Regions from separate parts of the Streptomyces sp. NPDC002935 genome, predicted to be linked through region 1. Evidence: riboswitches for the same ligand, from Rfam matches in the RefSeq annotation. Region 1 holds a riboswitch; the other holds the start of a gene.
What was found. Region 1 has a riboswitch for cyclic di-AMP ahead of ABZX90_RS38800 (M23 family metallopeptidase). Riboswitches for the same ligand answer to the same signal wherever they lie in the genome.
Positions count from the first base shown of each region.

Region 1 (4,402 bases):
AGCGCGAAGTAGGGGACGGCGGCCAGTCCGGCCCGGGAGGCGACGTCCCTCAGGCCGCCTTCGTAGGTGCCGCGCGAGACCAGGTTGTACTGCGGCTGGAGCGCGACGTACCGCGCGAGGCCCTCGCGGTCGGAGAACTCCAGGGACTCCTGGAGCCGCTCGGGCGAGATGTTGGAGGCGGCGATGTGCCGCACCTTGCCGGCCCTCACCAGCTCGTCGAGGGCGCCGATGATCTCGTCGACCGGCACCTCCGGCTTGTCGAAGTGCGTGTAATAGAGGTCGATGTGGTCGGTGCCCAGGCGGCGCAGCGACGCGTCGGCCGCGGCCTTGATGTTGGCACCGGAGAGCCCCGGGTACTCGGGGTGCTGGCTGACCTTGGTGGCGACGACGATGTCCGCGCGGTTGCCGCGGGTCTTCAGCCACTTGCCGATGATGGTCTCGGACTCGCCGCCCTCGTTGCCCTCGACCCACGCCGAGTAGGAGTCGGCCGTGTCGAGGAAGTTGCCGCCGGCGGCCGCGTAGGCGTCGAGCACGGCGAAGGACTGGGCCTCGTCCGCCGTCCAGCCGAAGACGTTGCCGCCGAGGGAGAGCGGGAAGACCTCGAGGTCGGACGAGCCGAGCTTGCGAAGAGAAGTCATGAACAACATCAACGCCCGTACCGGATGGGTGTATTCCACACTCACCCCGGAGGGTCGGTACCGAGGGTCCGATACGCGCACTCGTCCGCACGCGCATGACCGGCAGCCCTGACGTCGGGGGGGTGTCGTCAGGACCGCCGGAGACCAGGGGAGACGTGCGTCGGGAACGTGCGTCCGGCCAGGAGTCGTGCGGGATCAGAGGTCGTACGGGTCAGGAGCCCGAGCGGGTCAGGGGTTGAGGCCCTTGCTCTGGAGCCATGCCATCGGGTCGATGCCGGTGGCGGCGCCGCCGGGGTGCACTTCGAGGTGCAGGTGCGGCCCGGTGACATTGCCGGTCGCGCCCACCCGTCCGATGACATCACCGGTTGCGACCTTCTGGCCCACGGTGACGCTGATCGACGACTGGTGGCAGAACCACAGCTCCGTACCGTCGTCGAGGGTGAGGATCGTGCGGTAGCCGTACGAGCCGGCCCAGCCGGCCTCCGTGATGGTGCCGCTGTGGATCGCCTTGATGAGCGTGCCGGTGGGCGCCGCGAAGTCGAGTCCGGTGTGGTAGCCGGAGGACCACATGGAGCCGGCCTCGCCGAAGGTCGAGGTCAGGGTGTACGAGGAGGTCGGCAGCGAGTAGCTCTTGGCGAGTTCGGCGAGGCGCTCGGCCTCGGCCTTCGCCTTGGCCTCGTCCTCCGCCTTCTGCTTCGCGGCGGCGGCCTTGGCCTCCGCGTCGTCCTGCTGCTTGGCGGCGAGCGCGACGGCCTTCTTCGCGGCGGCGGCCTGGGCGGCCTGCTGGGCGGCGGTGTCGACCTGGTTCTGCTGCGACTCGGCCTGCTGCATGATGCGGGCGCGCAGCGCCTCACCGGCGTCCGTGGTGCCCTGGGCCGTGTCGGCGCTGGTCAGACCGGCGCTAGTGAGCGGAGTCGCGGAACCCTGGGGGGTGCTGGATCCGCCGTCGGAGATCAGGGCCTTGGCGGACTCGGTGACCGACGACAGGTCGGGCAGCGAGATCGAGACGGGGGCCTTGCCCGGCGCGGCGGTGGCCATGCCACCCGCGCCGACGGCGGCTATGACGCCGACGCCGAGAACCGTGGAGCTGCGGGCGAGTCCTCCACCGCGCTGCTTGCCTACGCGGTGCCGGCCGCGGACGGGAAGAACGGAATCCTCGGTGGGGTTCCACTCCTCCCAGGGTCCCTCGTCCTTGCCGTAGGCGTAGCCGAAGGTCTGTGTGTCATTCGGCGGGAACGAGGTTGGCTGAGCGGGCCGGTTGGACGCCACGTGGGCGCACTCCTTTCCTTCCTTGCCACCTACCGGGTTAGCTGACGGGTTCGGAGCAGGAAGGTCTCCTACGCGCGTATATCAACCGTGCTTCCACGGTTGAAATAGGCTCGATTCACCCCAAGTTGGTGGTTCCCCGGTTCCCTTGCGGGATTCGGCGCGTGCGCACGGAGCCATCTCTTGTGACGGCTGGGACGACCGCGCTGCGTTATCGAACGTTAATAGACCCAGGCACCGGATTCCAAGATGTTCCGACTGATCATTAACACCTTTTGGCCAGGACTTTGGGGTCATGGAGGATGAAAAACGGGCGAGTTGACCACGTGACATCGACACGGATTCATTTGACGGTGTGTCAGTTGTTATGCGGAGGGACACCGTCCGATCACTCCTCGTGACAACGGTCGAGAAGGCCGTACGCGTTGCGGGCGCCGGCCGCCCGAGCAGCCCGCGGACCCGCTCGCCGAGCCCACCTCAAACGCGCCGGACGGCGAGCAGCGCCATGTCGTCCGTCAGGGCGCCGCCCGTGTGCCGGCGGACCTCGTCGGCGAGGGCGGTCAGCAGCGCGTCGGGGCCGGGAAAGACCCGTCCGGCCAGCCGCGCGGCCGGATCGTAGAACTCCCCGCGGGGGTCGCGGGCCTCGGACAGACCGTCGGTGTACAGAAGCAGCGTCGCCCCGGGCGGAAAGCGGGCCACCGCCGCCCGGTCGGGCCAGGCTCCCAGTTCGCTCATCCCGAGGGGCAGCGCATAGGGCTCGGCGGCGAGCATGACGAGTGTGCCGTCGGGATGCAGGAGCAGGGGCGGCGGATGGCCGCGGTTGACGATGCGCACGAAGTCCTCGTCGTGCGGGATCTCGGCGAGGACGGCGGTGGTGAACTCCTCGAACGCGTCGGGGCTCTCGTGCCGGGTTCCCGGGCGGGTCAGCGCCCGCTCCAGGCGCCCCGCGACCGCCTCCAGGGTTGCCTCCTGCTCGGCCGCCTCCCGGAACGCGCCGATCACCACGGCGACGGCGGCCACGGCGGTCATCCCCTTCCCGCGTACATCGCCGACGACCAGCCGCACGCCGTACGGGGAGTCCTGCACCGCGTACAGGTCCCCGCCGATGAACGCGTCCGCCTGTGCCGCCTCGTACCGCGCCGCGACATCGAGGCCGTCGATTCGCGCGTCGGGCTCGGGCAGCACCGCACGCTGCGCGAACTCGGCGATCTCCCGGACCGAGGCGAGCCGTTCGTTGCCCCGCCGGACGAGGATGTTGATGAGGACCGCGAGGACGGCGGCCGTCGCCACGGTGACCGATTCGGTGACCGCGTCGACGTTCAGGACGATGTCGAGCAGAAAGTGGACCAGGAACACCGCGCCGACGGCGAGAGCGCCGGTGAGAACGGTGCCGCGCAGCGAATAGAGGGGTGCGGCGACCAGGGGCGCCGCCGTGAAGAGGGGGGCCGCGGTGAAGGCCGACGGCGTGAAGTAGTCGTAGAGGATCCCGGCGATGACGAGCAGCACGGGCAGGGTCCGCACGAAGGTGCGCGCGAAGGAGATCCTGCGGGGAGCCGCTCCCGCCGGACCGGGAAGCGGAGCGCCCCCGAGCCCGGGGACACCGGGCGACGGCCTGTCGGCCCGGTCATCGAGTTCTCCGGTTCGCTGCTCACCTCCTGGCTGCCCCACCTGTCCAGAAGACCTGGAGCGGGGGCGGCGGGCGACCCCTGTGGCCCGACCGGGGGATGTCACGAGGACACAACACCGAAGGCCGGAACTCGTGAATCCGAGTTCCGGCCTTCGGCCTTCAGTAGCGGGGACAGGATTTGAACCTGCGACCTCTGGGTTATGAGCCCAGCGAGCTACCGAGCTGCTCCACCCCGCGTCGTTAAGACCAGTGTACGCCATTAGCGGGACCCGAAGCACACCCGTTTAAACGCGCCCCTTCAGCGGAGTCGAACGGGGTGGTCAGCCCGGCAGATGCAGGTTGGGGGCCTTGGCACGCTCGGCGTACTCGGGGAGGACGACGACCTCGGCGCCCGCCGCGGCGAGCAGGCCGTTCCCGTCGGCGTCCGTGACGAACGTGTCGGGCTCGCGCCAGGCGGTGACGACCCGGCGCACACCGGCGTCGAGGATGAGCCGGGCGCACGGCGCGGGCCGGGAGGCACGGCGGGCGCACGGTTCCAGGCTGCTGTAGACGGTGGCGGCGGCCAGTCGCGGATCGGCCGGGTCGATCTTGGCGAGGGCGGCCTCCTCGGCGTGCACGACGGGGTCGTCCCCCTCGCGGGAGTGGCCACGGGCCAGCTCGGTCCCGTCGGCCGCGACCACCACCGCACCCACGCTGAACGCGGTCGTCGAGGGCGGGCACAGCGCCGCCAGCTCGCAGGCGAGCTCCAGCCACCGCCGGTCCGCCGCGGAGGCGAGCCCACCGGTGCCGGGCGCGGTGGGGACGTACCGGATGAGCACGACGTCCCCGACGGGCCGGGTCTCCACCAGCCGCATCCGGCCGGGGGGATACG
Region 1 is NZ_JBEXNW010000045.1:41,691-46,092, reverse strand. It holds gene ABZX90_RS38805 (aldo/keto reductase) at 1-638, opposite strand, end outside; gene ABZX90_RS38800 (M23 family metallopeptidase) at 867-1,907, opposite strand; cyclic di-AMP (ydaO/yuaA leader) riboswitch at 1,919-2,077, opposite strand; gene ABZX90_RS38795 (PP2C family protein-serine/threonine phosphatase) at 2,382-3,572, opposite strand; tRNA gene ABZX90_RS38790 (tRNA-Met) at 3,695-3,768, opposite strand; gene ABZX90_RS38785 (dihydrofolate reductase family protein) at 3,852-4,402, opposite strand, start outside.

Region 2 (4,402 bases), on a different contig from region 1:
GCATCAGCCATGGGGCGGCCGTATCGCCACCCGATCACCACGCGGGCGCCGCCCCGACGCGAAGAAGCTCCGGGTGCCCGGCACAATGCGGGGTACACGGGCGATCACACAGCCGACCGCACTTCAGGCCCGCGGGGCACCCACGCAAGGAGTTCCTGTGACCACCTACGTCATCACCGTTCCCGGGACGTTCCTCCACGGCCTCTCGGACGCCTCCCGTGCCGACGTGGAGCGCAGGCTTCGCCCTCAGGACCCGCAGAACACGGACCTGGGCGAGAGCGAGGAGCTGAGCCTGCTGACCGTCGACGAGAACAACACGTTCTCGGTCCGGCTCGAAGTCGAGGCGGCGGACCGGAGAAGCGCCGAGGCGGAGGCCGTCCGGCTCGTCTCCGGCGCGCTCCGCGACAGCGGCTTCTCCGAGGACGACGCACCCCTGGGACCGGCCGCCGTCACGGGGATCGACCGGGAATTCTGACGGAGCGCCGCCACGACGTTCCCCGGACGGCCGCGCTCCCCCGGACGCCCGGGCCGGGTGTCAGGTCGGGCGTACGACGCTGTGGATCGCCGCCTGCCCGACGGTGTGGATCGACTCCTCGGCGATACGGGCTCCGGGACTCGGGGCATGGACCATCATGCCGTCACCGATGTAGAGCCCGACATGGCTCACATTGCTGTGGAAGAAGACGAGGTCACCCGGTTGGATGCCGGTGAGGGCGATCGCCGGGCCGACCTGCGCCTGGTCGTACGTGGCGCGGGGGAGCAGGACCCCGGCACTCTTCCAGGCCGCCTGGGTCAGGCCCGAGGGGTCGTACGAGCCGGGTCCGGACGCGCCCCACACGCACGGCCTGCCGACCTGGGCGCGGGCGAAGGCGACCGCCTCCGCGGCCCTGGTGTCGTATCCGACGACCGGTGGGGCACCCGCGCCGACCAGGCTGTCGATGCTGAACCCCGGGTTGGGGTCGACCGGCCCGGGGGCCGCGGACCACGACTGGTCGCTTCCCGCCGGCCACGACTGGTCGCTTCCCGCCGGCCACGGCTGCCGCCACGCCGTGTCCACGGGCAGCGGTACCGGTTCGAAGGACGCGGCAAGGGGCGCCGCCTCGAACGCGGGAGGCAGGGGCGCCGGTTCGAACGAGGTGGGCAAGGGCGCCGACTCGAACACCGGGGGCAGGGAGACCGGTTCGAACGAGGCAGGCAAGGGCGCCGACTCATACCAAGGAGGCAGGGGCACCGACTCGAACGAGGTGAGCCGGGGCTCCTCCACCGGCCGGTACTCGATCGCCGGGGCCTGGACGACCGGCATCTGGACGACCGGCATGCTCTGCCGCGCGTTGTGCCGCGACAGCAGCTCCTGTGCGGCGGCCAGCTTGCGCCGGGCGCTGTCCTTCTTGAGTTGCAGCGGGGACCTCTGCGACGCGGCGGCCGGAGCGGACCCCTCCGGGAGCGCCGCGCGGACAGGCGTCCCGGGTCCCGGTGCCACCGGGGCAGGCCCGGCCGTCAGCTCCGCCACCGGACCCGCGGTCAGCTCCAGGACGGGGCGCGCGGTCAGCTCCGGAACGGGCCCCGCCGTCAGCTCTCGTACCGGTGCCGCGGTCAACTCGGCCACAGGGCGGGAGGATTGCTCCAGCTGACGCGCCGCCGGGAGCTCCGCCGGACGCTCCTTCGGGGGTCTCGCACCCTCCGTCGGGCGGGCGGCCGGCTGTCTGTCGGCCGGCAGTACGGCCGGGACCGAGGGCCCGAGCCGGGAGCGCGCCCCGTCGAACCACTGCCGCATCAGGTCCGCCTGGGCGGGATCGGCTTCCCCGCGCCCTTCACCGACGGTCTGCCGGGCGGGCTTGCGGGAGACGTTCGCCAGGGCGCGGGTCGCGTTGAAGTTGCCGGTGGCGTTCTCCGCCTGGTCGTAGAGCGACGAGAGCCGTCGGCGGACTTCTTCGCCGCTGGGCGGGGTGCGTTCCGGCGCCATGAAAGAGGTACTCCTTCCGTCATCCGCCTACCGGGTTAGCTGTCGGGTTCGGGCGGACGATTCCGGAAGGTATGCCCTACGGCCCTTGCCCCGTAAGGCGGTTGGGCCGATTCACCCCAAGTTCGGTGGGTCCCCGGCTCCAGCTGCCACGGGGACAGGCCGGACTCGGCGGAGGCCGCACCGCCCGGCGAGCTTCGCCGGAGGGAGTCGGGCGGCCTGGTCGCCAACTTAGCCATGTTGTGCACCCCATGTGAAGATCCACGTCCCAGATGTCCGATACATTTTCGTGACCTTCATCGCATCGCCGCACAGGGCGACGACGAGGACACACGCCGTGCTCAGAACGGCGCCGGAGCGCCCTCGTTGAGGCGATCGGGACTCGCCTCCCGTTCCCGCTCGCCTGGTCCAGACTGCCCCGGCCTGCCGCTCCCGTGACCCACTGCCTCGGGCCTGTCGGAAGTGCGCACAGAACTGGCGTTCCCTGACATCTCGTTCGACATCGACGGCGCCCGATGGTCATACGGTGACCGGTTCTGGCCGAGCTGGCCGGATGACCTCTGCGACCACGTCCCGGCCTTACCTTCGAGGCACGTCAGACCACGAGAGCGAGTCGAGGATCCCCACGTGCACGATGCGCCGATCTATGCCCAACTGATCTCCGAACGCGGCGACATACCGACGCTCGTCCGGAGCGAGGCCCGTCGGCTGCAACGCGACTTCGAGTGGATCCTCAACTGGGATCCGTCGACCGGCGCCCCGCTTCCCGCCTCCGCCGCACGACTCGCGGCCGGCCCCCGGCGCCCCTTCTCCCCCAGCCCGGACCCCGACGACCGGCTGGACTCGACCGGCCTCTAGGAGTGTCGTTCGGATCACCGCTAGAGAACGCCGGGTTCGCTGCCCGGCCCCTCGGCGGAGAGCGGTCCGAGCCCACCGTCGACCCGGGTCACCAGGTCGGCGACCGTGCTACCCGTGGCCCGATGCCAGGTCCGCGCGCGCCGGAGCATCGCGTGGTCACCGCCCTCGACGCGTACGGCGCTCGCGGAGGAACCCGCCTCTCCGGCCCGCCGGACGAGGGCGAACGACGCCTCGGGATCGGTGACCCGGTCCCGGTCGCCGTGCAGCACGATCACGCGCTTGTCCCGGAGGTGGGCCACCGGCTCACCCTCCGGGCACCAGGGCGCGAGGGCCACCACGGCCCGGACCTGCGGCGCGGCCGCGGCGCACAGGGCGGCGCGGCCGCCCATCGAGTGGCCCACGAGCACCACCGGCACCTCCCCCACCAGGTCGGCGAGGTCGGCGAGCGCCTGCCGGACATCGGCGACAGGGTCGGCGTCCACGCCGTTCCACCCTCTGTGGCGGTAGCGCACCTGTCCGACGAACACGTCCTCGTCCGGCAGGGCCCGCGTCACGGCGCGCACGAAGGGCCGCATGCGCACGCGTGCGACATGCCACGGGCGGGACGGGGCCCTGCTGTCCTCCCTGCCACCGTGCAGGATCAGTACGGCAGCACGCGTGGGACCCGAAGCCGGACCCGTGACGCGACGCGGAACCAGCGCCACGGGCGCGCCGGTCACCTCGGGCCGGGACAGACCATCGGCGGACATCCGCGCAGAGCCTCGCATGGCACCTCTCCACCCTCACGGCGCTTCTCCACGCCTCGCACTGGACCGAGGAGAAATCGTCCCACCGGCCACTGGATATCCGTAGCCGAAGAGGCGACGGCTTGGTAACGCCTCCCACGTCCCGAAGCCGCCGGCAAGAGAGCGGCGGCTGTGCGCATCGGGCCCTGTCCGGACCGGCCGGAGGCGGGCGGCGCGGAGTCGCCGCACGGCGGCCGCGACGACGCCCGGGACGCGCCCGGCGCCGGACGGCAGAGATCCGAGTGGTACGGCGGACGAACCCCGCACCACTCACTCGGCGTCCTCGGGCCAAGCGGGGTGGCCGTTGCGCCACTCCTGGTAGAGGCGCCACAGGCGTTCGGCCCGCGCGCAACGGCCCGACTCCCGTTGGCATGTGCGGCAGTTGCCGACGTGACTGACGTACGCGGCCTCGCGGGCGTCCCACTCCGGCTGCGGTTTCGTCATGGCCCTCGGTACCCCGTCGGCGCGACGTGCACGGGCGCATCGTCGCTTGTGATGCCGTGCTTCCGCGCCGAAGGCAGCGACGGATGCACCTGCCACGGCCCGATTCCCGCTTGCCGTGCGCGACGTGTGCACAGTCGCCCGCTCCAGCCGGAGGGCCGGACGCGCGGCCGCAAGCCGGATGCCGGTTGCCGAACTCGGGCCGACGTCAGGCAGGAAGACCGACGTCATCCACCACAGGGAACGGCCCGTCGAACTGGGGCCTGCGGACGAGCAGATGGGCCACCTCGAACTCCATCGCCGAGACCTCGGGGGGCGGCGGCGGGTGGTAACGCCCGGCGCACACGGACAGGTTGAC
Region 2 is NZ_JBEXNW010000011.1:236,712-241,113, forward strand. It holds gene ABZX90_RS17730 (hypothetical protein) at 1-11, opposite strand, end outside; gene ABZX90_RS17735 (hypothetical protein) at 158-475, shown strand; gene ABZX90_RS17740 (NlpC/P60 family protein) at 536-1,963, opposite strand; cyclic di-AMP (ydaO/yuaA leader) riboswitch at 1,972-2,144, opposite strand; gene ABZX90_RS17745 (hypothetical protein) at 2,588-2,818, shown strand; gene ABZX90_RS17750 (alpha/beta fold hydrolase) at 2,839-3,585, opposite strand; gene ABZX90_RS17755 (hypothetical protein) at 3,874-4,047, opposite strand; gene ABZX90_RS17760 (beta-glucanase) at 4,253-4,402, opposite strand, start outside.
Region 2: linked by a shared signal. The riboswitch ahead of ABZX90_RS17740 (NlpC/P60 family protein) and the one ahead of ABZX90_RS38800 (M23 family metallopeptidase) in region 1 are both predicted to bind cyclic di-AMP.